Regions from separate parts of the Vibrio chagasii genome, predicted to be linked through region 2. Evidence: predicted binding sites of a transcription regulator. Region 2 holds the regulator's gene; the other holds the start of a gene.

Region 1 (15,210 bases), 190 kb from region 2:
ATGCCAAAGGCTTCATCAAGAACCTTAATGATAGGAACGATACAGTTGGTGGTACATGAACCGTTAGAAACGACTCTGTGGTCGGCTTCGATAGTATCGTGATTCACGCCGTAGATAATGGTGTTGTCTAGGTCATTAGCTCCCGGATGTGAGAACAGTACCTTTTTCGCGCCAGCCGCAATGTGTGCAAGGCCGTCTGCACGGCAGCCGTAAACACCAGTACAATCAAGAACGATGTCCACTTCGAGGTCACGCCAAGGCAGCAACTCGATATCAGCAAGATGTAAAATACGAATCGTATCGAACTCACCTTTATCTTCCACACCGATGCCATGATGGACATAGATGTGCTCTTGGTCGTTGGAGATCTTCTTACCGAAGCGACCGTGGCTGGTATCGTACTGTAATAGGTGAGCCATAGCGTCAGGCTGAGCAAGCTCATTGACAGCTACTACTTTGATTTGTTGGCTTTTGCCACTTTCGTAAACAGCGCGTAATACGTTACGCCCTATTCGTCCAAATCCGTTTATCGCGACTTTTAGCATAGTTCCGTACATCTAACCAAAATTTCGTGCAACAGATAATAACTGAATCCTACCCAAAAGGCATTAGTTGAGTTGTCTAACTAGACAAAAGCAATCTATTAGCATTGATTATCATTTTTGATTAATGTAGTTATTGAGGTGATGAGTCTTACCTAGTTCTACGGCTGTTTCTAACCCAGTTTTCTCAACCAAAGGAAAAGGTTATATCTGGATACCCAGCGACTCATTTTTGCAAGACATGCAATAAAGACACACCACATAGTGAAATTCTTGTTCGCCAGACAAGCAGTTATGATACCGACAAAAGTTTACTCGGTAGAATTAAGCTTTTTGCTAACTCAATTATCAATGGCGGCCACTACTACAACATGGATAGGTACGTGACATGTAAAGTATGTGGCACTAAAGAGCTGGACAATTGGGGTAATGAATTCGAATAGCCTAAAATTTGTATATTACTAAAAAAACCGAGCCTGATAGCTCGGTTTTTCTTTCATTGCTTGTTAACAAGTAATGATTAAGCAAGAAGCTCTTTTGCTGTGTTTACTACGTTTTCAGTAGTGAAACCGAACATCTTGAATAGCTCACCTGCAGGTGCAGATTCGCCAAACGTTGTCATACCGATGATTTTGCCACCAAAACCAACATACTTGTACCAGAAGTCAGCGATGCCAGCTTCTACAGCAATACGAGCTGTTACGTCAGATGGAAGTACAGATTCACGGTACTCAGCGTCTTGCTTGTCGAATGCGTCAGTTGCAGGCATAGATACTACACGTACCTTCTTACCTTCAGCTGTTAGTTCAGCTGCAGCGTTAACCGCTAGCTCAACTTCAGAACCTGTAGCGATAAGGATCAGCTCTGGCTTACCTTCACAATCTTTCAGGATGTAACCACCCTTCACGATGTTAGCTACTTGCTCTTCGCTACGCTCTTGCTGCGCAAGGTTTTGACGAGAGAAGATTAGAGACGTTGGACCGTCTTTACGTTCGATAGCCAGTTTCCAAGCGACTGCAGACTCAACTTGGTCACATGGACGCCATGTGCTCATGTTTGGAGTCAGACGTAGAGAAGCCATTTGCTCAACTGGTTGGTGAGTTGGGCCATCTTCGCCAAGACCAATAGAGTCATGCGTGTAAACTTGGATGTTCTGAACTTTCATCAGAGCAGCCATACGCATTGCGTTACGAGCGTATTCCATGAACATTAGGAATGTCGCGCCGTATGGTACGAAACCACCGTGCAGAGCGATACCGTTCATGATCGCCGTCATACCGAATTCACGTACACCGTAGTGGATGTAGTTACCAGAGAAGTCATTTGCTTCTAGAGACTTAGAGCCGGACCACATAGTTAGGTTCGAAGGCGCTAGGTCAGCAGAGCCGCCCATGAATTCTGGAAGCATTTGACCAAACGCTTCTAGAGCATTTTGAGATGCTTTACGTGAAGCAATGTTTGCAGGGTTAGCTTGAAGATCAGCAATGATTGCGTTTGCTTTCTCTTCCCACTGTGCTGGAAGTTCACCGTTAGTACGACGTTTGAATTCTGCTGCTAGCTCTGGGTAAGCCGCTGCGTATGCGTCAAACTTAGCATTCCACGCTGCTTCTTTCGCTGCGCCTGCTTCTTTCGCATTCCACTCAGCTGCGATATCAGCTGGGATTTCGAAAGGACCGTGTTCCCAACCCAATGCTGCTTTAGTTGCTGTGATTTCATCAGCGCCTAGTGGAGCACCGTGACAGTCGTGCGTACCTGCTTTGTTTGGAGAACCAAAACCGATGATAGTTTTAGTACAGATAAGCGTTGGACGAGGGTCTGCTTTAGCTGCTTCGATAGCTGCATTGATTGCTTCAGGATCGTGACCGTCTACTGCTGGAATTACGTGCCAGCCGTATGCTTCAAAACGCTTAGGAGTATCGTCAGAGAACCAACCTTCCACTTCACCATCGATAGAGATACCGTTGTCATCCCAGAAAGCAACCAGCTTACCAAGACCTAGCGTACCAGCTAGTGAACATGCTTCGTGAGAGATACCTTCCATCAGACAGCCATCACCCATGAATGCATAAGTGTAGTGGTCTACGATGTCGTGACCTTCTTTGTTGAACTGTGCAGCCAGTGCTTTCTCTGCCATTGCCATACCAACAGCGTTAGTGATGCCTTGACCTAGAGGACCCGTCGTTGTCTCGATACCAGGAGCGTAACCGTACTCTGGGTGACCAGGAGTCTTAGAGTGCAGTTGACGGAAGTTTTTCAGATCTTCAATTGAAAGCTCGTAGCCTGCAAGGTGAAGCAGAGAGTAAATCAACATTGAACCATGGCCGTTAGACAGGATAAAACGGTCGCGGTCAGCCCACTCTGGGTTTGCTGGGTTGTGGTTCAAGTGGCCACGCCAAAGAACTTCAGCGATGTCAGCCATACCCATAGGTGCGCCTGGGTGGCCTGAATTTGCTTGTTGAACACCGTCCATGCTAAGTGCGCGGATTGCATTGGCTAGATCTTTACGAGAAGGCATGTCTGCTCCTGGATACATAAGCGATTTAAAAAAGAGATAGTGCTAATGTTTTCATTTTAATTAGCGCGGGTATTCTCTCAAACGACTATTGCGACTGCAAACGTTTTACTGGCATTTTAACGGTCATTTTTCGCAATTTTCGAACATTTACATCACTTGTCAGCCGCTTATCTCAACCAACACGCAAACGTTTAGTTATGGCATATCATAAAAAAGAGCTTGTAATTCGACCGCTGGAATTTAGAATAGACGTCTAGATGTAGAAACACCTACAAAATATACTGTATTTAATGGCGGCGCTTCCTAGCTTGCGACGCCATGAACTATTTACACCAAAAACTAAAAGTGGAGCTCTCATGGCTAAGCACCTATTCACTTCTGAATCTGTTTCAGAAGGTCATCCAGATAAAATTGCAGACCAAATCTCTGATGCTGTTCTTGATGCCATCTTAGAACAAGATCCAAAAGCACGTGTTGCTTGTGAGACTTACGTAAAAACCGGCATGGTTATGGTTGGCGGTGAAGTAACAACTTCTGCATGGGTTGATATCGAAGAGATCACTCGTGAAACAGTTCGTGAAATTGGTTACGTTCACTCTGATATGGGCTTTGACGCTGACTCTTGTGCCGTTCTAAACACAATTGGTAAGCAGTCTCCAGACATCAACCAAGGTGTTGATAAAGCAGACCCGAAAGAGCAAGGCGCAGGCGACCAAGGCATCATGTTTGGTTACGCGACTAACGAAACTGAAATCCTAATGCCAGCTCCAATCACTTACTCTCACCTTCTTGTTAAGAAACAAGCTGAAGTACGTAAGAGCGGCAAGCTAGACTTCCTTCGCCCAGATGCGAAATCTCAGGTTACTTTCCAGTACGACCAAGGTAAGATCGTTGGTATCGATGCTGTTGTTCTTTCTACTCAACACTGTGATTCAGTAACAACACCTGACCTACGTGAAGCGGTAATGGAAGAGATCATCAAGCCAGTACTTCCTTCAGAGTGGATCAACAAAGACACTAACTTCTTCATCAACCCAACAGGCCGTTTCGTAATCGGTGGCCCAATGGGTGACTGTGGTCTAACTGGCCGTAAGATCATCGTTGATACCTACGGCGGCGCAGCTCGTCACGGTGGCGGTGCATTCTCTGGTAAAGATCCATCAAAGGTTGACCGTTCTGCAGCTTACGCAGCACGTTACGTTGCGAAAAACATCGTTGCAGCTGGTATGGCTGACCGTTGTGAGATTCAACTGTCTTACGCTATCGGTGTTGCAGATCCAACATCAATCATGGTTGAAACGTTCGGTACTGAGAAAGTAGCGCACGAAATCATCATTGAAGCAGTTCGTCAAAACTTCGACCTACGTCCATACGGTCTTCAAGAGATGCTGAACCTTCTTCAGCCTATCTACAAGCAGACTGCAGCATACGGTCACTTCGGTCGTGAAGAGTTCCCTTGGGAAGCGACTGACAAAGCAGCAATCCTTGCTGACTTCGCTGGCCTAAAATAATTTAGCCACTGCGATTTGTTTCTTTAAAGCCCTTACTGCTTAGTAAGGGCTTTATTTTTATGTACTTACCGAACCTTCACTAGCTACTTCTTTCTCTAACGCCCTTCTTTACCGTTAACCACTAAGTATAAAAAGCCGCTGATAATTTGTGTTTTCTAACACTACTGACAATAGTTAAGGTAACTCCTAGGCGATCAAGCTCACATTTAACTTAAATTAATTCAGTCTGATAACGCTCGTTAAATGCACGCTAGAACAAAAACTGGGATGACAAAGAGCAATTTAGCTCAACACCATAACTCTCATACAAGCCACACCGATGAGTCTTATGGAATTATAACTAGGACGTTATTTAACTAGGGGGATCTATGCCTCGTACCGCGCACCCATCCGAACTGAACGATAAAAAACACAAGGTCAGCGATAAGGATTACGCTCGCACCATTCCTTGCAACCAAATCAGTATTTCCGCACCCTTTCATTGGTTGTCGCTTGCTCTGCATGACTTAGTAAGAATGCCATTAATCAGCGCATTTTACGGTTTATGCTTTATGGGAGCGGCAATTGCCATTGTTCAACTTGTCCAATGGCAAGGAACACACTTGGTGGTGATGCCAAGCTTGATTGTGTACATGCTGATAGGACCTTTTCTCGCTCTGGGCTTGTATGACGCAGCCTGGGAAAGAGAAAAAGGGCACAACGCCAGCCTATTCCATTCAATGAAAGCCATTACTCGCAACTCGACTCACCAGTGGGCCTTTGCGATTGTATTAATGGTCGCGATGATATTCTGGATGCGTATCGCCGCTCTATTGCACGCTTTGTATCCATCAGTACAAGGCGCGCCATTAGCAGAGTTTGCGCCCTTCTTGATCACGGGTTCTGTTATTGGATTTGTAATCGCCAGCCTAATCTTCAGCATCTCGGCATTTTCTATTCCATTGATGATGGAGAGACGCGTGGATGTGATGAGCGCAATCTTCACCAGCTTCAATGCCGTGAAATCCAACATCCCAGCAATGGTGGTATGGGCAAGTATTATTTGTGCCGGTATTCTGGTGGGCTTTGCAACCTACGGCATTGGTATGATCGTCACCATGCCGCTACTTGGTTATGGTACATGGCATGCCTACCACGAAATCATCAAGAAGAATCACCACCTATAAATTATCGCCAGAATAACGAGCAATGTTATGATGAGGCCTTAGCTTAAACGCTGAGGCCTTTTTTTGGAGTTAACAACGTTTGTCTTACACCCCGCAACAACATCGAGCAAATAAGAAATTGGCCGAGTGCCTAGCTATCGCTAATCAACATTTCTCTCGTGAATTCCCATGCCCGACCATTACTTACAAGTTAAGAGGTAAAGCGGCAGGAAAGGCCTACCTTCAGCTCAATGAAATTAAGCTCAACCATGTACTCTTCGCCGAGAATGAGGATGCCTTCATTAACGAGGTGGTGCCTCATGAACTGGCACATCTGATCACACATCAGGTCTTTGGACGAGTGAGACCTCACGGGAATGAATGGAAATACGTGATGGAAAAGGTATTCAACGTGCCAGCCAAAACGACCCATAGCTTTGAGATATCCTCAGTGCAAGGAAAAACCTTTGAGTATCGCTGTGCCTGCACGGTTTATCCACTTTCTATCAGACGTCACAACAAGGTGTTACGTAACCAGTCAAGCTACCGCTGCCAGCAGTGTAATCAAACCTTGGCCTTTACAGGCACGCAACTCAGCTAACTCCCCCGACTCGGCGCCAGCTTTATTTTATCGCGCCCCTCGCCAATTTAGAAAACTGCACTCAATGGAATTCATGATAGAAATGTAATGGAGAAATCCATCCTTTGAGTGCTAGACTGATGTTTATCATACTTTTATCAGTCTTTTTCTATGTATAAAACCACCCCAAAAGCATTTGGCCTATCGGTGTCTTTTTACTTATCGATAGTATTTGGCCTACTGGTAACCCAAAGCGTTTTCGCCGCTCCACCAAGCTCATTCTCCAAAGCAAAAAAAGAAGCCGTGAAGATTTACCTTGATCACCCGACTTCATTCTATTGTGGCTGTGACATTACTTGGAAAGACAAAAAGAAAGGCATTCCAGATCTTGCAGGCTGTGGTTATCAAGTGCGAAAGCAACAAAAACGGGCCAGTCGAATTGAGTGGGAACACGTGGTTCCCGCTTGGCAATTTGGCCACCAGCGACAATGCTGGCAAGGCGGTGGACGCAAGAACTGCACCCGCAATGACAAAATATTCAAATCCATGGAAGCCGACCTTCACAACTTAACGCCGGCGATTGGTGAGGTTAACGGAGATCGCTCCAACTACAATTTCAGTCAGTGGAATGGTATGGATGGAGTAAGCTATGGTCAGTGTGAAATGCAGGTCAACTTCAAGCAACGTAAGGTGATGCCGCCAGACAGAGCGAAAGGCTCTATCGCTCGAACTTATCTTTACATGAGCCAAGAATATGGTTTCAAGCTATCTAAACAGCAAACCAATCTGATGATGGCGTGGAACAAGCAGTTCCCTGTCGATGAGTGGGAATGTACTCGTGATGAGCGTATCTATGCCATCCAAGGGAATCACAACCCATTTGTTTATCCAGCTTGTAAATAGCACCACTCGCGTAACCCACATTCCTAGCCGTCTCAAACAAGAGTTTCAGAATTGCCCCTGAAACTCTTGCTCTACCCTTGTTTTTTCAACTGAAAGCATCCATGTTAGGCAGAGACAAAATACCCTAATGACACTATTTATAGGTTTACCAGCATGAGAATCCCTCGTATCCATCACCCAGAACTCATTCACCAGTTAGGTTCACTCGCTTTAGGCGAAGATGCCGCGGGTCATGTTGGTCGTGTCCTTCGTATGAAAGAAGGTCAAGAAGTTCTTCTTTTTGATGGCAGCGGCGCTGAATTTCCAGCGACAATCACTGAAGTATCAAAGAAGAGTGTCACTGTTGACGTGACTGAGCGTATCGAGCGCAGCAGTGAATCTCCATTAGACTTACACTTAGGACAAGTGATCTCACGTGGTGACAAAATGGAGTTTACTATCCAAAAGTCGGTAGAGCTTGGTGTAAACACCATCACTCCTCTGATTTCAGAACGCTGTGGCGTTAAACTAGATGCTAAACGCTTCGAGAAAAAGCTCGCTCAGTGGCAGAAAATTGCGATCGCAGCATGTGAGCAGTGCGGTCGAAATACAGTTCCAGTGATTCGCCCTATCATGCAACTTGAAGAGTGGTGTAGTGAACCGAGTGAAGCATTAAAGCTGAACTTACATCCTCGTGCAAAATACTCAATTAATACCCTTCCAGAACCTATCAGTAAGGTACGCCTATTGATCGGCCCTGAAGGTGGCTTGTCGGCTGAAGAAATCGGCATGACAGAACAATACAAATTTGAAGAGACGCTACTCGGCCCACGTGTACTTCGTACCGAAACAGCAGCTCTAACCGCAATTACTGCCTTACAAGTCCGTTTTGGCGATCTAGGCTAGGAGAAAAAAATGATCAAACTTGGCATCGTAATGGATCCAATTTCATCCATTAACATCAAAAAAGACTCTAGCTTTGCCATGATGCTTGAAGCTCAGCGTCGTGGTTACGAAATCCATTACATGGAAATGAATGATCTACACTTAGATCAAGGCGTAGCGATTGCAGACACTAAGGTCGTTGAGCTCAAAGAAGATCCAAATGGTTGGTATGAATTCAAGTCAGAACAGACTATCGCGCTATCTGATTTAGATGCTGTACTGATGCGTAAAGATCCTCCGTTTGATACTGAGTACATCTACGCAACCTACATTCTTGAGCGTGCTGAAGAGAATGGCGCACTGATCGTAAACAAACCGCAAAGCCTACGTGACTGTAACGAGAAGCTGTTCACAGCATGGTTCCCTGAACTAACACCAACCACCATCGTGACTCGCAAAGCGGAGAAAATTAAAGAATTCCGCGAGAAGCATGGCGACGTAATCCTTAAACCACTTGATGGTATGGGTGGTGCATCTATCTTCCGTGTGAAAGAAGGCGATCCAAACGTATCAGTGATCATAGAAACACTGACTAACCACGGTCAAAACTACGCGATGGCACAGACTTTCGTTCCTGACATCAGCAACGGTGATAAGCGTATTCTTGTAGTTGACGGTGAGCCAATGCCTTACTGCCTAGCTCGAATCCCTGCTAAAGGCGAAACTCGAGGTAACCTTGCAGCTGGCGGTACTGGTGAAGCACGTCCTCTAAGTGACACAGATTGGGCGATCGCAAGAGCGGTTGCTCCTGCACTAAAAGAAAAAGGTCTAATCTTCGTTGGCCTAGACGTCATCGGTGATAAGCTAACTGAAATCAACGTAACGAGCCCTACATGTATCCGCGAAATCGAAGCCGCTTTCGATATCTCGGTAACGGGCAAATTAATGGATGCAATTGAGCGTCGCGTTAATGCAAAATAACCTAAGCTAAAAGAAAGCCCTAGCGCTTCACACATACGTCTTAGGGATAGAATGAGCGGCTTTACGCCGCTCTTTTCCTTTATTGGGAACACACTGGCAGGAGGCTCTATGAACCTAACGAACCACTTTTTGGTCGCTATGCCCGGGATGAAAGATCCGTACTTTCAAAACTCGGTAATCTACCTCTGTGAACACAACGAGGAAGGTGCGATGGGGTTAATGATTAACGCTCCCATCGATGTCACTGTCGGTAGTATGCTCAAACAAGTTGAGGTTGAATCTGAACAACCAAAACCGAATCAAGCCAGCCTTGATAAGCCGGTATTAAACGGTGGACCGGTTGCTGAAGACCGTGGGTTTATTTTGCACAAGCCCAAAGGCAGCTATCAATCCAGCATCAATATGACTGACCAAATCTCAGTAACAACCTCAAAAGATATCTTGATGGTGTTGGGCACAGAAGATGAGCCGATGAATTATTTAGTCGCACTTGGGTATGCAGGATGGGAACCGGGACAACTGGAAACCGAACTGACCGAGAACTCATGGTTAACCGTTGAGGCCGACCCTAAAGTCATCTTCGATACGCCAATTTCAGATCGCTGGAAAGTTGCGGTACAAATGTTAGGTATTAATGCCGCTCAGCTTTCAGCAGACGCTGGTCACGCCTAGCTCAAATCAGCTAAATAAAATAAACAGACACTCTCAAACACAGATAAATTTGGAAACCCCATGTCACGAACAATTATGGCATTTGATTACGGTACAAAAAGTATCGGCAGCGCGATTGGACAAGAAATCACTGGCACAGCGAGCCCTTTAAAAGCGTTTAAAGCTAAAGACGGTATCCCGAACTGGGACGATATCGAAAAACAGATTAAAGAGTGGCAACCAAATCTTATCGTCGTCGGGCTACCCACGGATCTTCACGGTCGTGATCTAGAGACCATCACACCAAGAGCAAAGAAATTTGCTAACCGCTTAAAAGGTCGTTTTGGTGTTGATGTTGAGTTGCATGACGAAAGATTATCGACCGCAGAAGCAAGAGCCGACCTCTTTGACATGGGTGGCTACAAAGCATTAAGTAAAGGAAATGTTGATAACCAGTCCGCAGTTGTCATTCTCGAAAGCTGGTTTGAAGCACAATATTCTTAACGAAAATTAAGTGAGCAAAAAGCAACCCGATTTGTGATCCCCACGAATTTCTCGCCGTAAAGACGATGCAATTCATCAATAGGTAAGTGGGAGTTCACATGAAAATTTTTCTAGCAATCTTCGCCGCTCTAACCATTTCTGCGTGCAGCTCCACAGGGTCTAGTAGCGCTAGTTACATGAATGATGGCAAAACCAATTCAGGATTCAATAGTGGCAATATGTACTACGACGACAGTCGAAGAAGTCATGGCTCGTTGAACAGCAACTAGAACAACAATGGTAAGCCAGATCTCTCCGTCAAAAGAGCTCTGGCTTTTTATTTTTTAATCTAACCCATATCAATTTTCACGCCAGATAATGCTCCAGTTCCATAGTCATCATCACCTCGTCTGGTTTTTAGCATCAAACGTAAGTCATTAGCCGAATCGGCACTATGAAACGCATCTTCTTCGCTAATCTTTCCCGCTACAACTAAATCAAACAAAGCTTGGTCAAAGGTCTGCATGCCGACTTCTTTTGATTTTGCCATTGTTGCTTTTAGCTCGTGCAATTCACCGCGACGAATCAAGTCAGACACTCGTGGGCTGTTGAGTAGAATTTCAAATACACCATGACGCCCGCTGCCATTCTTATCTCGAATTAACTGCTGAGCAATCACACCACGCAGATTCATCGACAGATCAAACAGGAACTGTTCTTTCTGTTCTTTAGGCACCAAATGAAGAATACGCTCTAACGCTTGGTTGGCATTATTCGCGTGCAAAGTTGCCATACACAAGTGACCCGTCTCAGCAAAGGTCATCGCATATTCCATGGTTTCGCGGCTACGGATTTCGCCAATCAAAATCATATCTGGCGCTTGGCGCAACGAGTTTTTAAGGGCGACTTCATAGCTCTCGGTGTCGAGCCCTACCTCACGCTGAGTAACTATGCATTTCTTATGTTCGTGGACGAATTCTATCGGGTCTTCAACCGTCAAGATATGCCCAGAACGATTGGTATTGCGGTAGCCTGTCATCGCCGCCATCGAGGTCGATTTACCAGAACCCGTAGCCCCAACCACCAGCACAAGCCCACGCTTAGCAATTGAGAGGTCTTGTAATACATCAGGAAGCTTTAATTGCTCAAAGGTTGGGATGTTCGTCTCGATGTGTCGAATCACTGCTCCAGGTAGCTCTCGCTGAAAGAACGCACTAACACGAAAGCGACCAAAATCACGTACAATGGCAAAGTTAGCCTCACGCGTTTGCTGATATTCATCACGTCGTTCTTGATCCATCATCGCATCAAGTAATTGAGCGACCTGAGCCGAATTCAGTTTCTCGCCTTGCGGTCGCAGCTCACCATCGACACGGAACAAGACTGGCGCATCAACCGTGATGTAAAGATCGGACGCTTTTTGAGAAAGCATTCCCTCAAGGATTTGATTCAATTCCATTATGTACACCTTGATTAGAACATTGAGGTTTCAATTTCGATCTTTTTCTCGACCTCTTCCGAGTCAACCAAACCTTGGGCCATCAGCTGCTTCGCATTCTGCTCCATGGTTTGCATGCCATGTGCTGCGCCTGTTTGAATGATTGAATACATCTGAGCGACTTTATCTTCACGAATCAAGTTTCTGATCGCCGGTGTCGCCATCATGATTTCATGACAAGCCACACGACCACCACCGACACGCTTTAATAGTTTCTGGGCAATCACCGAGCGTAATGATTCAGACAACATTGAACGCACCATGTCTTTGTCGCTCCCCGGGAATACATCGATAATACGGTCAATCGTTTTTGCCGCAGAACTGGTATGTAAGGTACCAAAAACCAAGTGACCAGTTTCTGCAGCCGTGAGCGCTAAACTAATGGTTTCTTGGTCACGAAGTTCACCAACAAGGATAACGTCAGGGTCTTCACGTAACGCACTGCGCAGCGCCGCTTTAAAGCTATGAGTATCACTATGAACCTCACGCTGGTTCACTAGGCACTTATTGTTGGTGTGAACAAATTCAATCGGGTCTTCTATGGTGAGAATATGCTTATTGTGGTTACGGTTAACGTAATCCACCATCGCCGCAAGAGTAGTCGATTTACCAGAACCTGTTGGGCCTGTAACTAACACTAGACCCTTTTCGAAATTAGCAATCTTTTCAAAGATATCAGGAGCGCCTAACTGCTCTAACGTTGGTATCTCGACAGGGATAGTTCGAAAGACAGCTGAGCAGCCACGGGCTTGGTTAAAAGCGTTAACACGGAAACGACCGACATTGGGTAATTCAAAAGAGAAGTCGACTTCCAGTTTTTCCTCGAACTCACCGCGCTGCGAGTCGCTCATGATCTCAAAAACCAAACGGTGCACATCAGCATGACTCAAAGCTGGTATTCCAAGCTTCCTTACTTCACCATCTATACGTACCATTGGAGATACACCCGCAGAAAGATGTAGATCTGACGCGTTATGCTTTACACTAAAATCTAGTAACTCAGTGATATCCATTTATTTTCCCTTAAGTAAAGTCAGCTATGAGTAGTATTCAACAAAATATCGAACAAATCACCTCACAGATTCGTAGTGCTGAGCAAAAGTGCGGACGAGCTCCAGAGTCCGTGCAACTTTTAGCCGTCAGCAAAACTAAACCGATTGATGCGATTCTAGAAGCCGCACTCGGAGGCCAAATTGCCTTTGGTGAAAACTATGTTCAAGAAGGTGTCGATAAAGTAAAACACTTTTCAGAACAACATTCTAACCTAAATTTGGAATGGCACTTTATTGGTCCAATCCAGTCAAATAAAACTCGCCCTATCGCAGAAAGCTTCGCATGGGTACACTCCATCGATCGTGATAAGATCGCTCAGAGACTGAATGACCAACGTCCAAGCGAGCTTCCACCTTTGCAAGTGTTAATTCAAGTAAACACCAGTGGTGAAGCGTCCAAGTCTGGCACATCTGAAGAGTCAGTTTTTGCACTGGCAGAGTTGATTTCCTCACTGCCCAACCTCACTTTAAGAGGGTTGATGTCGATTCCTGCAAACGTCTCTGACTATCAATCACAGCTTAACGCTTTCTCTCAACTGGCAGAGCTAAAAGATAAGCTAGCTGCAAAATATCCTGATATTGATACCCTTTCGATGGGCATGAGTGGTGATATGGACGCAGCAGTAGAGGCTGGCAGCACCATGGTTCGCATTGGAACCGCGATTTTTGGTGCTCGTGATTACGCGAAATAGCGACACCTAACAACCAAAAAAGTATAAGTATTGATACCGCTCCGCTTTCACCGCGTAGCGACACGCTCAGGATTTGATATATGGAACATAAGAACATCGCCTTTATCGGGGCGGGAAACATGGTTCGCTCAATTGTAGCGGGCTTAGTAGCGAGTGGTTACCCAGCGCAAAAGATTACGGCGACAGCGCCTTCTGACACGAGAAGAGTGCCGTTAGAGCAAGAATACGGCATCAATACCACCAGCGATAATATTGCCGCAGCTGAGCAAGCAGACGTTGTTGTATTATCGGTGAAACCGCAAATGATGGCCGATGTATGTAAACCCTTACAAAGCATCGACTTTAGCAACAAACTGGTAATCTCAATTGCCGCAGGTATTAATGCGAATCGACTCAATGAGATGTTAGACTGCCAACTGAACCTGGTTCGTGTAATGCCAAACACGCCATCACTGCTTGGGAAAGGCATGAGTGGGCTTTATGCTGATTCAACCGTTAGCCAAGCAGATAAAGATTTCGCATCACAGCTAATGCAAGCTGTAGGTGAAGTGAGCTGGGTAGAACAAGAATCTGGTATCAACAACATTATTGCAGCGGCAGGCAGCGCTCCGGCTTACTTCTTCCTGTTTATGGAAGCGATGCAAGCGGAAGCAGTCAATCAAGGTTTCGACCAAGAGACGGCCCGCAAGCTAGTGCAGCAATCGGCATTAGGCGCGGCAGAGATGGTGGTCGCGAATCCAGATACAGAATTATCTACACTGCGTGAGCAAGTGACTTCAAAAGGTGGTACTACCGCCGAAGCACTGCGCACGTTTAATGAACATCAACTATCAGACATCGTAGCCAAAGCCATGCAAGCGGCAGTTGCTCGAGCTGAAGAGATGGAAAAACTGTTTTAGTACCAATCAAGGTACAAAAGCCTTGCGTCGCTCATGTGATATCTAAGCGGCAAGTAAATCCGAAAAAGGAAACAATATGAACTCGATGAGCTTTCTGATCTCGACCGTTTTTGATCTTTACATCATGGTTGTGATCTTGCGTATCTGGCTACAGGCATCACGTGCAGATTTCTACAATCCGTTCTCACAATTCATCGTAAAAGCGACACAACCAGTGGTAGCTCCACTACGCCGAGTTATTCCGTCGATCGGCAGCCTAGATCTGGCAACGGTTGTTTTCGCTTATGTGCTATGTGTACTCAAGTTCGTCGCTCTCAACTTAATTATCTCTGGCGGCGCGGCTGTGTTCGACATCAGCTTCCTAATCTTTGGCGGACTATCTCTGATTAAAGCGGCGGGTGGTTTGATTTTCTGGGTACTACTAATCCGTGCAATCCTAAGCTGGGTTAGTCAAGGTCGCAGCCCAATCGAGTATGTGTTCCATCAACTGACTGAGCCAATGCTAATGCCTATCCGCCGCATCCTACCGGATATGGGTGGCTTCGACTTAAGCGTTCTGGTTCTGTTCATTGTTCTTCAGTTTGCGAACTTCCTAATGGGTGACATGATTGGTCCTATTTGGTATCAGCTATAATTCAAGTACGAACATCAGGTACTTTGACGATGCCAAAAACGGTTTGGGTCGAGGGAGACGATATTCTTCTTAGACTCTATATCCAACCCAAAGCAAGCCGAGACAAAATTGTTGGCTTGCATGGTGAGGAACTCAAAATTGCCATCACCGCTCCCCCGGTAGATGGCAAAGCCAATGCCCACTTAGCGAAATACCTTGCGAAACAATTTAAGGTAGCTAAAGGGCAAATTAAAATTGAAAAGGGAGAGCTCGGCCGGCAC
Region 2 (15,210 bases):
GACATGATTTCAACGCCCATTTGTGGTGCTGCTACATCGACTTCGATCTCTTTGTCGTCTAGCTTACCTTCGCGCAATTTTTTGCGGAAAATTTGGCGAGTGTTTGAAGAGGTTGTGTCTTCGCTTGATTGCTCATTCTGACCCCAAGCATCACGAGCTGGTGGTAGTAGGGCATCAAGAATGCGCTCTTCCGCTTGCTCTTCAGCGCGGAATTGCACTTTCTTCATCGCTTGCTGGTGCGTCATTTTGATCGCAACGTCCGTTAGGTCGCGGATGATGGTCTCAACTTCTTTACCTACGTAGCCAACTTCGGTGAACTTAGTCGCTTCTACTTTGATGAACGGTGCATTTGCTAGCTTCGCTAGGCGGCGAGCAATCTCTGTTTTACCAACACCCGTAGGGCCGATCATTAGAATGTTTTTTGGTGATACTTCAACACGCAGGCTCTCTTCAAGCTGCATACGACGCCAGCGGTTACGCAGTGCGATAGCAACTGAACGCTTAGCGTTGTCTTGACCGATAATGTGGCGATTGAGTTCGTGAACAATTTCGCGAGGAGTCATCTCAGACATGGTTTTTCCTTAATTCTTTAATCACTGTTGATACAAGTTTGGGTAGAAGCGTTTGTTATTCTGGCTTTGGCAGTTCAACAGTGCTTTCTAGCTCTTCAACAGTGTGGTGATGGTTGGTGAACACACAGATATCGCCTGCAATATTCAGCGACTTTTCTGCGATTTCACGTGCATCTAAATCAGTATTTTCTAATAGTGCCGTAGCCGCTGCTTGAGCGAAGTTACCGCCTGAACCGATAGCGATTAGGTCGTTCTCTGGTTGAACAACATCACCGTTACCTGTGATGATCAGTGAAGCGGTTTCGTCAGCTACCGCGAGTAGTGCTTCTAATTTACGTAGAGCACGGTCACTACGCCAATCCTTCGCTAGCTCAACGGCAGCTTTGGTCAGATGGCCTTGGTGCATTTGCAGCTTGCTTTCAAATTTTTCGAATAGCGTGAAAGCATCAGCGGTACCGCCAGCAAAACCAGCCAGTACTTTATCATTGTATAGGCGACGCACTTTACGGGCATTGCCCTTCATTACCGTGTTGCCTAGAGATACTTGTCCATCACCCGCGATGACGACTTTATTATTACGACGTACAGATACTATGGTAGTCACGAGTAGGGCCTCTTAATGTTCTTATCTTTGGGTATAAAAAGTATATGAGGATGGTGCTCGGATAATTCAAGGAACCGTGAGTGATGTCGTGCAACTTATCGGTGTAAGTTTGAAAGAAGATAGAAAAAGCGATGAATAAAAAGAAAGCCTCCACAATGGGAGGCTTTCGTTATTTGTCTTTTTTGCGACTGCTTTACTGGATCTATTCGGTGTCTTTCCAGATGGCGCAAGGCTCGATTTTAGCACGCTGCAGCTTGTGGCGGTCTCGCTCTGCATCACGCTTAAGCTTGTATGGCCCTAGTACCACGCGGTACCAGCTGCTGCCATCTTTCTTACGGATTTCACTCGAGATACCTTGGAAGGCGATATCCAACTTACGTGCTTCTGCCTGTGCTGACGTTTTGTAAGCGCCACATTGCATGATGTAAGGGATCTTAGAGATCTCTTGCTCTTTGGCTTTTACTTCGATTTCGCGACTTGGCAGCGTTTCAACGTAGTCCCATTTCTCTTCTGGAGGTGGTGGAATCACTTTGGCTGGTTTTGGCTTCGGTGTTGGTTTACTCACTACTGGAGCCGGTGCTGGTGGCTCTGGGTCATTACTCAATAGGTAAAGTCCGTAACCAAACCCGCCAACAAGGAGGATCGCCAAAAGACCACTACGCCATGGTTTACGGCGAGGGGCTTGTTTTTTGGTCGGTTTTTTCGTGCCACGACCACGCTTCACATAATCTCTATTAGCCACAAGACAATTCAGTAGTTGGTAATTCTGCTCTCATGGTAATCCAGATTGCGCGAGGATAATAGTGTAGAAATGGAAGCGGCACATCAAAATGTGCCGCAGATTTATATGGGTATTTCGAAGATTTACATTCGAGGTGGTGCAGTACTGCCTCGAACCACTAGGCTGGCTTCTAGCAGACGCGAACCTGCTTGCACATCGTTGCCTTTTAGTAGGTCTAGCATCATCAACATTGCTTGGCGTCCAATCTCATAACGAGGTTGAGAAATGGTGGTTAGCGGTGGATCGCAGTACTGAGCGAATTGAATATCATCAAAGCCAACAACAGATAAATCTTGAGGCACTCGTAAACCGAGTTTCTTGGCTTCTTGAATCGCACCAATTGCCATCGCATCGTTGTGACAGAAAATAGCGGTCGGCTGCTCTGGTAGCGCTAACAGTTGACGAACCGCTTGAGCACCCGCTTTGAAGGTAAAATCACCGATGGTGCTGTAGGCTGGGTTCATTGACACGCCAGCACGACGCAGCGCTTGTTGGTAACCTTGCTGACGGAACTTACATAGGGTTGCTGACATTGGGCCAGAGATTTGAGCGATACGCTTATGACCCAATTGAGCAAGGTAGTTCACGGCTTCGAATGCAGAAGTCAGGTTATCGATGTGTACCGTAGGCAGTTCTAGCTCTGGTGCGAACTCACACGCCATTACCATAGGAGGTAGGTTCTTTTGCTCAGACTTGCTGACATCGAACGGGTGGTCGGTGCCTAGTAGTAGCATGCCATCTGCTTGTTTGGTGAAGACGAGATTAACAAACGAAGACTCGCGTTTTTTCTGTTGGCCGCTGTCACCCAGCAGAACGAGGTAATCATTTTCGACAGCAGCATCTTCGATACCACGAATGATTTCTGCGAAATACGGGTCACAGATATCAGGAACGATAGTAATGATGGTTTTTGATTCGTTGCGACGTAAATTTCTAGCTAATGTATTGGGTGAGTATCCAGCTTCAAGTACGGCTGTTTCCACTCGTTTGCGAGTCGAAACTGAGACTTTCTCAGGATTCATCAAAGCTCGTGATACGGTAGCCGTTGAGACGCCTGCTAGCTGGGCAACATCCTTCATTGTCGCCATAAATTAAACCCTCTTTTAAGTTCCTTTGCTGCCTAAGTATCTAAGGCGTGAATAATAAATGTAATCGAATAGATATTATGAAAGTGTTGCTAACACTTTTTTTATTGCAATATTTTATTCGTTTCATCTGCGTAAAGTTACGGCTAGATTAACAAAAATCACATGACTCGTGTGAACTTGCTCACGAGAAATATGAAATATTTGTGAACAAACTTATCATTAGTTTTAACCCGAAGGGGTTTAGCTCAAGTCTTGCGGCTCTATATCGAGCGACCAACGAACTTTTTTCGCGGCGGGTAACATATTAATTGCCGGCTTCGCACTCATTAATAGCTTCTGCATAAGTGAGCGAGTTTGGGTTTGCAAAATCAACTGCCAGCGAGATTTACCCGCTCGCTTCGCCAGTGGCGCAGGGGTTGGGCCTAACACCATGCAATATTGGTCAAACAGTGGGTGTGATTCCAGTGTATGACGAACCTGACGTAGGAACTCTTCCACCAAGCGTGTGTCGTTCGCCTCTGCTCTAAATAGCGTCATAAAGGTGTAAGGTGGCAACATCGCTTGTTTACGCTCTGCTAAGGCCGTTTGAGCAAAGTGGTTATAGTCTTTGTGCAGCAATGCTTGCAGTAATCCGTGCTCTGGGTGGTGCGTTTGTAAGATCACCTCACCAGGCTTACTCGCACGACCTGCGCGACCTGCCACTTGAATGAACAACTGAGCAAGACGCTCAGAGGCTCGGAAGTCACTGCTGTATAAAGAGCCATCGACATCTAATAACGCCACGAGTGTCACGTCAGGGAAGTGGTGGCCTTTAGCTAACATCTGGGTGCCGATAAGGATCTGGTATTCACCTTTGCGAATCGATTCGAGTGCGCTCTCTAGGCTGCCTTTACGGCGAGTGCTGTCACGGTCAATACGAATGGTTTTGTATTCTGGGAATAGCTGACCAAGTTGCGCTTCCAACTGTTCGGTACCCACTCCGACCGTGACCAAGTTTGCTGAACCACAGCCTTGGCAGTTATGCACAATATGTTGCTGCGAGCCACAATGGTGGCAGCGCATTTCGTTGCTGTATTGGTGATAGGTGTAGTAGGCATCACAGCGCTTACACTCGGCTGTCCAACCACAATCGTGACACATCAATGCCGGAGAAAACCCTCGGCGGTTGAGGAACAGCATCACTTGGTTGCCAGATTTCAGGTGTCGTTGCATCTCGGCGATCAATGATGCAGACAAGCCACTTTCTAGGTATTCACCTTTCACATCCAACACTTTATTGGTGGTGGGTAGTGCGACACCGGCACGTGAGGTCAGAGTCAGGTGGCTGTACTTACCGATTTGCGCGTTGTGCAGTGTTTCGAAAGCTGGGGTTGCAGAGCCTAATACCACTGGAATCTGCGCTTTGTGCGCACGCATGATCGCCACATCACGAGCATGGTAGCGTAGGCTATCTTGCTGCTTATATGAGGCGTCGTGTTCTTCATCGACAATAATAATGCCCAAATCGGCAAACGGCGTGAACAGAGCTGAGCGAGTACCTATCACAATGCCGGCAATTTTATCGCGAGCCGATAACCACGCATTTAGGCGCTCTGAATCGTTTAGACCTGAGTGGACAACCTCAACAGGCACATTAAAGCGTCGCTTAAAGCGGTTAATGGTTTGTGGTGTTAGGCCAATCTCTGGTACCAGCACTAACGCTTGTTTACCCTGGTCGAGAATCGGCTTAATCATATTTAGGTAGACTTCCGTCTTGCCTGAACCCGTGACACCTTCTAACAGGAAGCAACCAAAGCTGTTTTGACTATTTACCGTTGCAATTGCGATGGCTTGCTCTTCGTTGAGCTTAGGTTTGTCCTGGTCGTTTTCGAGGTCGGCTGGCCATGGCTGTCGTTTCGGCTTCTTCTCAACCGATTCAATCCAACCTTTTTCTCCCAGTGTTTTGAGAACAGCGCTGCCTACCTCTTGGTCGATGAACTCTTGATGAGGAACGGCACCGTGCTCCAACATGTGCATGACTTTAGCTTGCTTGACCGCGCGACCAAAGCCTTGCATTAACTGATCTCTGCCTGACGGCGTTAGCTGCCACTCAACCAAAGTTGCGAAGTCTGCCGCTTTGCCTTTGCGTAAAGCTCTGGGTAGGGCATTGGCAAAGGTTTCGCCAAGTGGGTATTGATAGAACTGACTGCACCACGTTAATAGTGAGTAGACAGAGTCCGGCCAAACCGGCTGGTTATCTAGCAACGCTTTAATCGGTTTGAGTTTGTCTAGTTCGAATTCTGATTCGTTAACCAGAGCCGTGACAATCCCAGTTAAGGTTTGTCGTCCAAAAGGCACAGAGACTCGACCACCAATAATCGGAAATAGGTGGCTTGGAATCTTGTAATCGAACTGCTTGTCGAGTGGGACAGGCAGCGCCACACGGGCAATCATTGGACGCATAAAGGGACGGCTTTATCTGAGTTGACGAGAGCGAACAGTCTAAAGGATAAGGCGGTTAAATTCGAGAAACAGTTTGGCTGACAAGGGGAAGTGAGTGCCTGAAAGTCGCTGCCGCCAAAGAATTTCAATAGATGAAGAAAATAATATCAATATTGGCGAAAAATGTATCAAATCAGTTGATCCTACTTCACAGATTCATTACTATACTGCACCTTAAAGGTATGGCTTCGTCGCGCTTTAGTGATGAGCGGTGTCTTTATTTCTTTTTTAAACTACGTGTGGTGTGCGGCTTAGAATCGTATAGCGACACGGCCTACTTGAGGTTATCCCATGAAAGCTGGAATCCACCCAGAATACAAAGCAGTTACTGCTACTTGTTCTTGCGGCAACACTTTTGAGTTCAACTCAACGCTAGCAAAAGAATCAATCCACCTAGACGTATGTGACAAATGTCACCCGTTCTACACTGGTAAGCAACGTATCGTAGATACAGGCGGCCGTGTTGATCGCTTCAACAAGCGTTTCGGTGCTCTTTCTAGCAAGAAGTAATTCTCGCTATTTAGACATAAAAAGGACACTTCGGTGTCCTTTTTTGTTGCCTGAAATTTGAGAAAATACAGACTTTCCCCTCAAGCTTTCATTCTCTCCTACACCAAGCAGCTTGCCTCTATATTGAAGGGTAATTCTTCGCTTATTACTCATCACTGCAAATCCGCTCGAAAGTTCAACAAGCGATAGTAATTTCAACTGCTCACTGGTCTTATTAGTAGTGAAATCTCGTTTTTTAATGAGACAGAGGCCTTTACCACCTAGGAACTTTGAAGTACATCCATTAACATGAACAAGATCCCCCTAATAATAATATCCTAGGAACCTACACCTATGTCTGAAGACAGCCGCCAAGATCAATCCTCTCAAGAATTATCACCTCAAGAACAATTCCGTCAGCAAGCTCTTGATTATCATGAGTTCCCAATTCCAGGCAAAATTGCCATTGAGCTGACGAAGCCTGCAAACTCTGCAGAAGACCTAGCACTTGCATACAGCCCAGGCGTGGCTGAGCCTGTTCGTGAGATCGCACAGAACGTTGATAACGTTTATAAGTACACAGGTAAAGGCAACATGGTTGCAGTTATCTCTAACGGTACTGCGATTCTTGGCCTAGGTAACCTTGGTCCAATTGCTTCTAAACCAGTAATGGAAGGTAAAGCGCTACTGTTTAAGCGTTTCGCTGGTTTAGATTCTATCGATATTGAAGTAAAACACCGCACAATCGATGAGTTTGTCGATACAGTTGCGAACATCGCAGATACATTCGGCGGTATCAACCTAGAAGACATCAAAGCACCAGACTGTTTTGAGATTGAACGTCGCCTGATTGAGCGTTGTGATGTACCAGTATTCCACGATGACCAACACGGTACTGCGATCGTAACAGCAGCAGGTATGCTGAACGCGATCGAGCTTCAAGGTAAGAAGCTAGAAGAGTGTAAGATCGTTTGTTTAGGTGCTGGCGCAGCGGCGGTTGCGTGTATGGAGCTACTGATTAAGTGTGGCGCTCAGCGTGAGAAGATCTACATGCTTGACCGTAAGGGTGTGATCCACACTCGTCGTGATGATCTGAACGAATACAAAGAACTATTCGCAAACAACACAGATAAGCGTATGCTTGAAGATGTTATCGAAGGTGCTGACCTATTCTTGGGCGTATCAGGCCCTAACCTACTACCGGCAGAAGCACTAACATTAATGGCTGATAAGCCAGTTGTGTTTGCATGTTCAAACCCAGATCCAGAGATCAAGCCTGAGCTTGCTCACGAAGTTCGTTCTGACCTTATTATGGGTACAGGCCGCAGTGATTACCCTAACCAAGTAAACAACGTACTTTGTTTCCCATTCATTTTCCGTGGTGCACTTGATGTGCGTGCAAGCGAAATCAATGACGAAATGAAGCTTGCAGCGGTTAAAGCCATTCGTGAACTGGCGAAAGAAGAAGTGCCAGCGGAAGTATTAAAAGCAGCGGGTGAGACGTCACTTGAGTTCGGTAAGGGTTACATCATTCCTAAGCCAATGGACCCACGTTTACTTCCTCGCGTAGCGAAAGCAGTAGCAGAAGCGGCCGTTGAATCTGGCGTTGCGCGTATCGAGATGCCTGCTAACTACATGGCATAGAAGCATATGGCATAGCGACTGGATGGAGTAGTCGCTTGTTATAGCGGTTGCTCCATAGAGCACAAATAATAAAAAACCGACTCATCTGGAGTCGGTTTTTTTATGTCTCTTATTCACAGAACACTGATAAGACGAATCAGTAATGTGAACATTCAGCTAAAGCGAATCAATATTGAAGGCAGTGACTGAGTTATTGTTATTCTTCGTCAAACGCTTCGAACTCGATGCCCATTTCTGTCATCAGTTTTTTCACTTCAGCAGGGATATCATCTGGGCGGTCTTTACGAAGGTCTTCATCTGTTGGCAGTGGTTGGCCTGTGTACGCATGTAGAAAAGCTTCACACAGTAGCTCACTGTTTGTTGCATGGCGCAGGTTGTTGATCTGGCGGCGAGTACGCTCGTCAGTAAGCACCTTTAGCACTTTTAAAGGGATAGAAACTGTAATCTTCTTTACTTGTTCGCTTTTCTTTCCATGCTCAGCATATGGGCTTATGTATTCACCATTCCAGTCGGCCATTGCGTACCTTCATCACTTTAGTTGTTAGATTAAATTAATAGTGGTGATTTTAGCGGGATTTACCGCCATAAGCAAAGACATATAGACGTCTAGAAGTGTTGACGTCTCACGTTTATGAAAGTAAAGTGGATAACATATATCTAACACAGCCGCAAAATGCCGACAAGCAGCTGTGACTCTCAGACGCAAACTTGTAAGGAAGCACCTATGAGCAGCCGGAAGCCAGCAACAATCGCAGTACGTACTGGTATCGAGTCAGACACGCAACACCATGCCGTTGTCCCACCTATTTATCTTTCGACTAACTATGGGTTTCCCGCTTTTGGTGAAGTGCCAAAGTACGATTACACCCGTTCAGGTAACCCAAACCGCGGTTTATTAGAAACGGCACTGTTTGAGCTTGAATCGGGCAAAGGTGCAGTGGTTACTAACTGCGGTACTTCTGCACTTAACTTATGGGTTTCTGCTTTCTTAGGCAGTGATGATCTGATTGTCGCACCACACGACTGCTATGGTGGTACTTACCGTTTGTTTAACACTCGCTCACTAAAAGGTGACTTCAAAGTTCTGTTTGTTGATCAATCGGATCAAGCGGCACTGGATGCGGCGATCGCGCTTAAGCCAAAGTTGATCTTAATTGAAACACCATCGAATCCTTTAGTTCGTGTAGTTGATATTGCAGAAACTTGCCGTAAAGCGAAAGAGGTTGGTGCTCTGGTTGCTGTCGACAATACATTTTTGACACCAGTGTTCCAAAAGCCTTTAGAGCTGGGTGCGGATTTTGTTATCCACTCAACGACTAAATACATCAACGGACATTCAGATGTGATTGGTGGTGTGGTGATCACTAAAACAGAAGAGCACGCTGAAGAGCTAGCATGGTGGGGTAACTGTATTGGTGCGACCGGCACACCATTTGATAGCTACATGACGCTACGTGGCATTCGTACGTTAGGTGCTCGTATGCGAGTTCACGAAGAGAGTTCACGTGAAATTCTGGCGTCTCTGCAGCAGCAAGATCTCGTTGGTACAATTTACCACCCAAGCCTTCCTGAACACCCAGGTCATGATATCGCGAAGAAGCAGCAGTCTGGCTTTGGTTCAATGCTGAGTTTTGAGTTTGCGGGCTCATTCGAGGCGCTTAAGTTCTTTGTCGATAAGTTAGAGCTGTTCTCTTTGGCGGAGTCGCTGGGCGGTGTTGAAAGCTTGATTTGTCACCCTGCGTCGATGACGCACCGTGCGATGGGTGAAGAAGCACTGGCAGAAGCGGGCGTTTCTCAACAGTTGCTGCGTCTTTCTGTTGGCCTTGAAGATGCTGAAGATTTGATTGATGACCTCAAGCAAGCGTTTGAAAAAACACAAGGCTTTATCGCTGAAGGGGAGGGGTAACAATGGCAGCCTTTCGCCAGCTACATAAATTTGGTGGTAGCAGTTTAGCAGACCCTGAGTGTTACTTACGCGTGGTCAACATTCTTAGAGAGTATTCATCAGCAACAGACTTAGTGGTTGTTTCGGCAGCAGGCAAAACCACTAACCGTTTGATTGAGTTTGTAGAAGCGCTTGATAAAGATGGGCGTATTGCTCATGAGTGCCTACAAACCCTTCGTCAGTTCCAGCTTGAACTGATTGAAGCACTGCTTGAAGGTGAGCCTGCAGAGCAACTTACGGCGACTATCCAACAAGAATTTACCGCTTTGGGCGAGCTAACGGCTCCTCTAAGCGAAGCACAAAAAGCGCAAGTCCTAGGTCACGGTGAAGTTTGGTCTTCACGTCTGTTAGCTGCTTTGTTGTGCCAACATGATTTACAAGCTGTCGCACAAGATGCTCGTGCTTTCTTACGTGCAGAAGTGGGCGCTCAGCCTGAAGTGGAGCGTGCTCGTTCTTATCCTCTGATTAAAGAAGCGTTAGCGCAACATGCCCATTGTCGTGTGGTGATTACCGGCTTTATGGCGCAAAATACTGAAGGTGAAACCGTATTACTTGGTCGCAATGGTTCAGACTATTCAGCAACCGTGATTGGCGCTTTAGCTGAAGTGGATCGCGTAACGATTTGGAGTGATGTAGCAGGCGTATACAGTGCTGACCCTCGCTTGGTGTCGGATGCGTGTTTACTGCCTCTACTTCGTCTTGATGAAGCGAGTGAACTCGCTCGTCTTGCCGCACCTGTGCTTCATAGCCGCACACTACAGCCAGTCGCGCAAAGTGCGATGGATCTGAGCTTGCGTTGCAGCTATCAGCCAGAGGCGGGCTCTACACAGATAGAGCGTGTATTGGCATCGGGTCGTGGTGCAAAAATCATTACCTCTCTGGATGAAGTGCTGATTGTGCAACTGACGTTTGGTCACGGGCACGATTTCGACCGTCTAGAAAGTGAGGTGCTTGAAGGGCTTAAGCGTGCTCAACTAGAGCCGCTGGCTTATGAGCTAGAACCGGATCAACACTGCTTGCGTCTCGCGTATACAGAAGAGATCGCTGGTGGCGCTCTAGAGTACCTACAAGATCACGCGATTGAAGCTGAGATTAAGCTGAAAGAGGGCTTCTCTCTTATTGCTGCTGTAGGTGCGGGCGTAACGAAGAACCCTAACCACTGCTACGGTTTTTATCAGCAGCTAAAGAGTTCATCGGTTGAGTTTATCTCTGAAGCGAACTCTGGTCTGAGTTTAGTGGCAGTGATTCGTAAGAGTGAAACATCGAGCCTAGTGAAGGGCATTCACTCTCAACTATTCCAAGCGCAGAAGCGTGTTGCGATTGCCTTGTGTGGTAAGGGTAACATTGGTTCAAGCTGGTTAAGTCTGTTTGCTGAGCAAAAGGCTGAGCTCGAAAAGCGTCGCGGAATGAACTTTGAATTGGTTGCTGTGGTTGATAGCCAAACCTATTGGTTCGACGACCAAGGTATCGATGCAACCTCTGTCGGTGAGCGCTTTGATGACGAAGCGATTGCTAACAATGGAAACGACTGGCTGGAGCGTTTAGGCTCTATTCAGGGCTACGACGAAGCTGTGGTTTTGGATGTTACTGCCAGCCAAGCTCTTGCAGAAAAGTATCTACAGATTGCTCAGCAAGGCATTCACTTGATCTCGGCGAACAAGGTGGCAGGCTCCGCATCAAGCGAGTATTACCATCAGGTTCAAGATGCGTTTGCTAAGATCAGCCGTCACTGGTTGTACAACGCGACCGTTGGTGCGGGCTTACCAATTAACCACACGGTACGTGACCTACGTGAAAGTGGCGACGATATTATTGCGCTGTCGGGTATCTTCTCAGGCACTTTGTCTTGGTTGTTCCAGCAGTTTGATGGCACGGTGCCGTTCAGCGAGCTGGTGGATTTAGCATGGCAACAAGGCCTGACAGAACCAGACCCTCGTGCTGACCTCGATGGTTCAGATGTGATGCGTAAGTTGGTGATTCTGGCTCGTGAGTCGGGCTTAGATATCGAACCTGAAAACGTAAAAGTGGAATCACTGGTCCCTGAAGAGCTGCAAGACCTATCGGTGGATGACTTCTTTGACAAAGCTTCTGTGCTGAGTGAGGAGTTGGCTGAGCGTTTGGAGAAAGCGCATTCTCAGCAAAAGGTACTACGTTACGTCGCGCGTTTAGAGAAGAACGGCAAAGCAACCGTAGGTGTTGAAGCGTTATCGAAAGAGCACGCTCTGGCGAACTTGCTGCCTTGCGACAATATCTTTGCGATTGAGAGTAAATGGTACAAAGATAACCCATTGGTTATTCGTGGCCCAGGTGCTGGACGTGAAGTGACGGCTGGTGCAATTCAGTCTGATTTGAACCGAATGTCGAGCCTGTTCTAATACTCAAATCATTTGCTATGGCACTTAAATAGCATACTCTTCACTAAGATAAATAAGGCTGAAAGCACGATGTGTTTCTCAGCCTTTTTTCTTCCTTATTTCTGCTTTGCGACCCATCTAACGACTTGAGTTTTACTCACGATCTACTTGAAAAAAATTCATAATGGATCTGTTGACATTAAATCGTATTCAATACATCCTGTGGACATATAGACGTCTAAACGTCGTTTGAGGATTTGAGATTTTAGTGGTTGCTTTTGCCACAGGGAGAGTAAGATGGGATACACACACGCTAGTCATATCGACGCTTTAAATCAGAATATCGCTGAGCTTTCTGACAACATCAATGTGTCATTTGAGTTTTTTCCACCAAGCAGTGAAAAGATGGAAGAGACCCTGTGGAATTCTGTTCACCGTCTTAAAACGCTTCAACCAAAATTTGTATCAGTGACCTACGGTGCAAACTCGGGTGAGCGTGACCGTACCCACTCAATCATTAAAGAAATCAAGAACCAAACAGGTCTAGTTGCTGCGCCGCACCTAACGTGTATTGATGCGAGTCGCGAAGAGCTGATTCAAATTGCTGACGATTACTGGGCAAATGGCATTGAGAGTATCGTTGCGCTGCGTGGTGATATTCCACCAGGTGGCGGAGCGCCTGAGATGTACGCATCTGACCTCGTTGAGCTACTCAAGTCTCGTCACGACTTTGATATTTCAGTGGCGGCATTCCCAGAGGTTCACCCTGAAGCGAAAAGCGCTCAATCAGATCTTATCAACCTAAAACGTAAAGTGGATGCCGGTGCAAACCGTGCCATCACTCAGTTCTTCTTTGATGTAGAGAGCTACCTACGTTTTCGTGACCGCTGTGTAGCGGCTGGCGTTGATGTTGAGATTGTACCGGGTATCTTACCAGTTTCTAACTTTAAGCAAGCGTCTCGCTTTGCTGCGATGAATAACGTAAAAGTACCAGGCTGGATGGCGAAGCAATTTGAAGGCTTGGACGATGATCCAACGACTCGTCAGCTTGTTGGTGCTAGCCAAGCGATTGATATGGTTCGTACACTGAGCCGTGAAGGTGTGAAAGACTTCCACTTCTACACGCTAAACCGTGCAGAAATGACTTACGCACTTTGCCACACGTTAGGTGTTCGTCCGCAAGTCGCTGCGCTTTAAGTAAAGCTTAAGCTCCTGTAAAGCATCGCTGTTTAATTCAAATCCTACAGATACAAAAAAGGCTTGGACTCTAAGAGTTCAAGCCTTTTATTTTTCTATCAGCTTCTAGCTTCTAGCTTCTAGCTTCTGCTTAAGCGATAGCACCAAGTTCAAGCAATACTTCTTCAGCCCATACAATCCATGCTTCACGGATAAGTAGGTTACGACGAAGCGTTAGACGCTCAAGACGAGCTTGCTTGTCTAGCGTTGCTGGTGTTGCGTAGTAAGCCGCTTCGATTTCACGGTAATGAGAAACCAATTTGCGAGATTCTTCTACAAGTTCAGAAAGTTGTACACGGTACGCGTCAGAAGGTTGTACAGCACAAGCCATTAGCTTAGCTGAGAATTCGTCACGAACCGTTGGGTGTGCAGTCGGCTGTTCAAACCATTCACCCAGAGCACTACGGCCAGCATCGGTGATAGAGTAAACTTTACGATCAGGTTTGCCTTCTTGAGGTTCAAGCACGCAAGTTACCTGTTCGTTCTGAGCCATTTTATTTAGCTCACGGTAAACTTGTTGATGGCTAGCTTTCCAGAAGTAACCGATGCTTGCAGAGAATTCTTTTGTGATATCGTAACCAGTAGCGTCGCGTGTACTTAGAACGGTTAAAATTACGTGTGGTAATGACATGTCTGAAATCCAAATGGTAAACAGTAAACAAATACTTAAACATCAAGTGTGCTTCTAGTGGCACGTTATATTGGTTATGTTTAAGTTGTACCAACTCATGGGTTGGTTATGTCACCTTACAAAGCCGTTTATCACCTAGGTCGACCAGTTTATTGGTCAAAGTACTGCAGATTATGATTATTGAGTGTTTCCGCAGTGGAGCAGTAGTATATCTAAATAATAAGCATAAAGTAGAATACATGGATAAAATAACCCAAAAAACTGATAAAAAACTCATCATGGTCATTTTGTTGAAATAAAAAGGTCGCACGAGGCGACCTTTTGTCTATCTTATAGTAGAAATCACTAATTAACCGGTATTTCGCATGCCTGCAGCAATGCCTGCAATAGTCACCATTAGCGCCTCTTCTAACTCAGCTGGTGGTGTTTCGCACTTACGAGTACGGTACAGCAGCTCAGCTTGAAGCATGTTCAATGGCTCTACGTAGATGTTACGTAGGCGAATCGACTCAAGCCCCCAAGGGTCGCTCTGCATTAGGTTCTCGTTGTTCTCTACATTTAGTACGGCTTTGATATCTTTTTGTAGCTGTTCACGCAGCAATTCACCTAACGGTAATAGCTCTTCGTCAACAAGACGTTGGTCGTAGTACTTAGCGATTTCCATGTTGCACTTCGAGTACACCATTTCCAACATACCCAAACGAGTTGAGAAGAATGGCCATTCACGACACATCTCTTCAAGTAGCGCTTGATGCCCTTGGTCAACTGAGTATTGAATCGCTTCACCAGCACCTAACCATGCAGGAAGTACCAAGCGGTTTTGGCTCCAAGAGAAGATCCATGGAATTGCACGTAGGCTTTCTACACCACCGTTCGGGTTACGTTTAGCTGGGCGAGAACCTAGAGGCAGTTTACCTAGCTCTAGTTCTGGTGTTGCTTGACGGAAGTACGGAACAAACTTCTCTTCACCACGAACCACGTTACGGTAAGCCTCACAAGAGACTTGAGACAGCACTTCCATTAGGTCGCGCCACTCTTGTTTTGGCTCTGGTGGCGGCAGAAGGTTCGCTTCTAGAATCGCACTTGCGTAAAGGTTGAAGCTGTTTACAGCAACATCTGGCAAGCCAAGCTTAAAGCGGATCATTTCGCCTTGCTCAGTTACACGTAAACCGCCTTTCAAGCTCTTAGGTGGCTGAGAAAGAAGAGCTGCGTGCGCTGGCGCACCACCACGACCAACCGTACCGCCACGACCGTGGAATAGAGTCAGTTCAATGCCTTCTTCATCACAAACCTTAACTAGCTTATCCATTGCATCGTATTGAGCCCAACCTGCAGACATTACGCCCGCATCTTTCGCTGAGTCTGAGTAGCCGATCATTACCATT

What was found. Region 2 encodes MetJ, which represses methionine synthesis genes. Its sites were predicted from a motif close to TTAGACNTNTANANGTCTAA; they were not measured.
Region 1: a site for MetJ is predicted at 3,303-3,322, ahead of metK (methionine adenosyltransferase). Genes of this name have one in related genera too.

Annotation. Positions count from the first base shown of each region.
Region 1 covers NZ_AP025465.1:2,940,920-2,956,129, forward strand. The annotation lists gene epd (erythrose-4-phosphate dehydrogenase) at 1-545, opposite strand, end outside; gene OCV52_RS13430 (hypothetical protein) at 749-985, shown strand; gene tkt (transketolase) at 1,063-3,057, opposite strand; gene metK (methionine adenosyltransferase) at 3,414-4,568, shown strand; gene OCV52_RS13445 (DUF2189 domain-containing protein) at 4,937-5,734, shown strand; gene OCV52_RS13450 (SprT family zinc-dependent metalloprotease) at 5,814-6,314, shown strand; gene OCV52_RS13455 (endonuclease) at 6,465-7,196, shown strand; gene rsmE (16S rRNA (uracil(1498)-N(3))-methyltransferase) at 7,350-8,081, shown strand; gene gshB (glutathione synthase) at 8,091-9,041, shown strand; gene OCV52_RS13470 (YqgE/AlgH family protein) at 9,150-9,713, shown strand; gene ruvX (Holliday junction resolvase RuvX) at 9,774-10,196, shown strand; gene OCV52_RS13480 (hypothetical protein) at 10,295-10,465, shown strand; gene OCV52_RS13485 (PilT/PilU family type 4a pilus ATPase) at 10,525-11,634, opposite strand; gene OCV52_RS13490 (type IV pilus twitching motility protein PilT) at 11,649-12,686, opposite strand; gene OCV52_RS13495 (YggS family pyridoxal phosphate-dependent enzyme) at 12,713-13,417, shown strand; gene proC (pyrroline-5-carboxylate reductase) at 13,498-14,316, shown strand; gene OCV52_RS13505 (YggT family protein) at 14,393-14,950, shown strand; gene yggU (DUF167 family protein YggU) at 14,980-15,210, shown strand, end outside.
Region 2 covers NZ_AP025465.1:3,129,305-3,144,514, reverse strand. The annotation lists gene hslU (HslU--HslV peptidase ATPase subunit) at 1-572, opposite strand, end outside; gene hslV (ATP-dependent protease subunit HslV) at 628-1,176, opposite strand; gene ftsN (cell division protein FtsN) at 1,379-1,918, opposite strand; gene cytR (DNA-binding transcriptional regulator CytR) at 2,041-3,045, opposite strand; gene priA (primosomal protein N') at 3,286-5,487, opposite strand; gene rpmE (50S ribosomal protein L31) at 5,818-6,036, shown strand; gene OCV52_RS14510 (malic enzyme-like NAD(P)-binding protein) at 6,370-7,659, shown strand; gene metJ (met regulon transcriptional regulator MetJ) at 7,856-8,176, opposite strand; gene OCV52_RS14500 (O-succinylhomoserine (thiol)-lyase) at 8,384-9,565, shown strand; gene OCV52_RS14495 (bifunctional aspartate kinase/homoserine dehydrogenase II) at 9,568-11,979, shown strand; gene metF (methylenetetrahydrofolate reductase) at 12,256-13,155, shown strand; gene OCV52_RS14485 (PadR family transcriptional regulator) at 13,286-13,825, opposite strand; gene ppc (phosphoenolpyruvate carboxylase) at 14,175-15,210, opposite strand, start outside.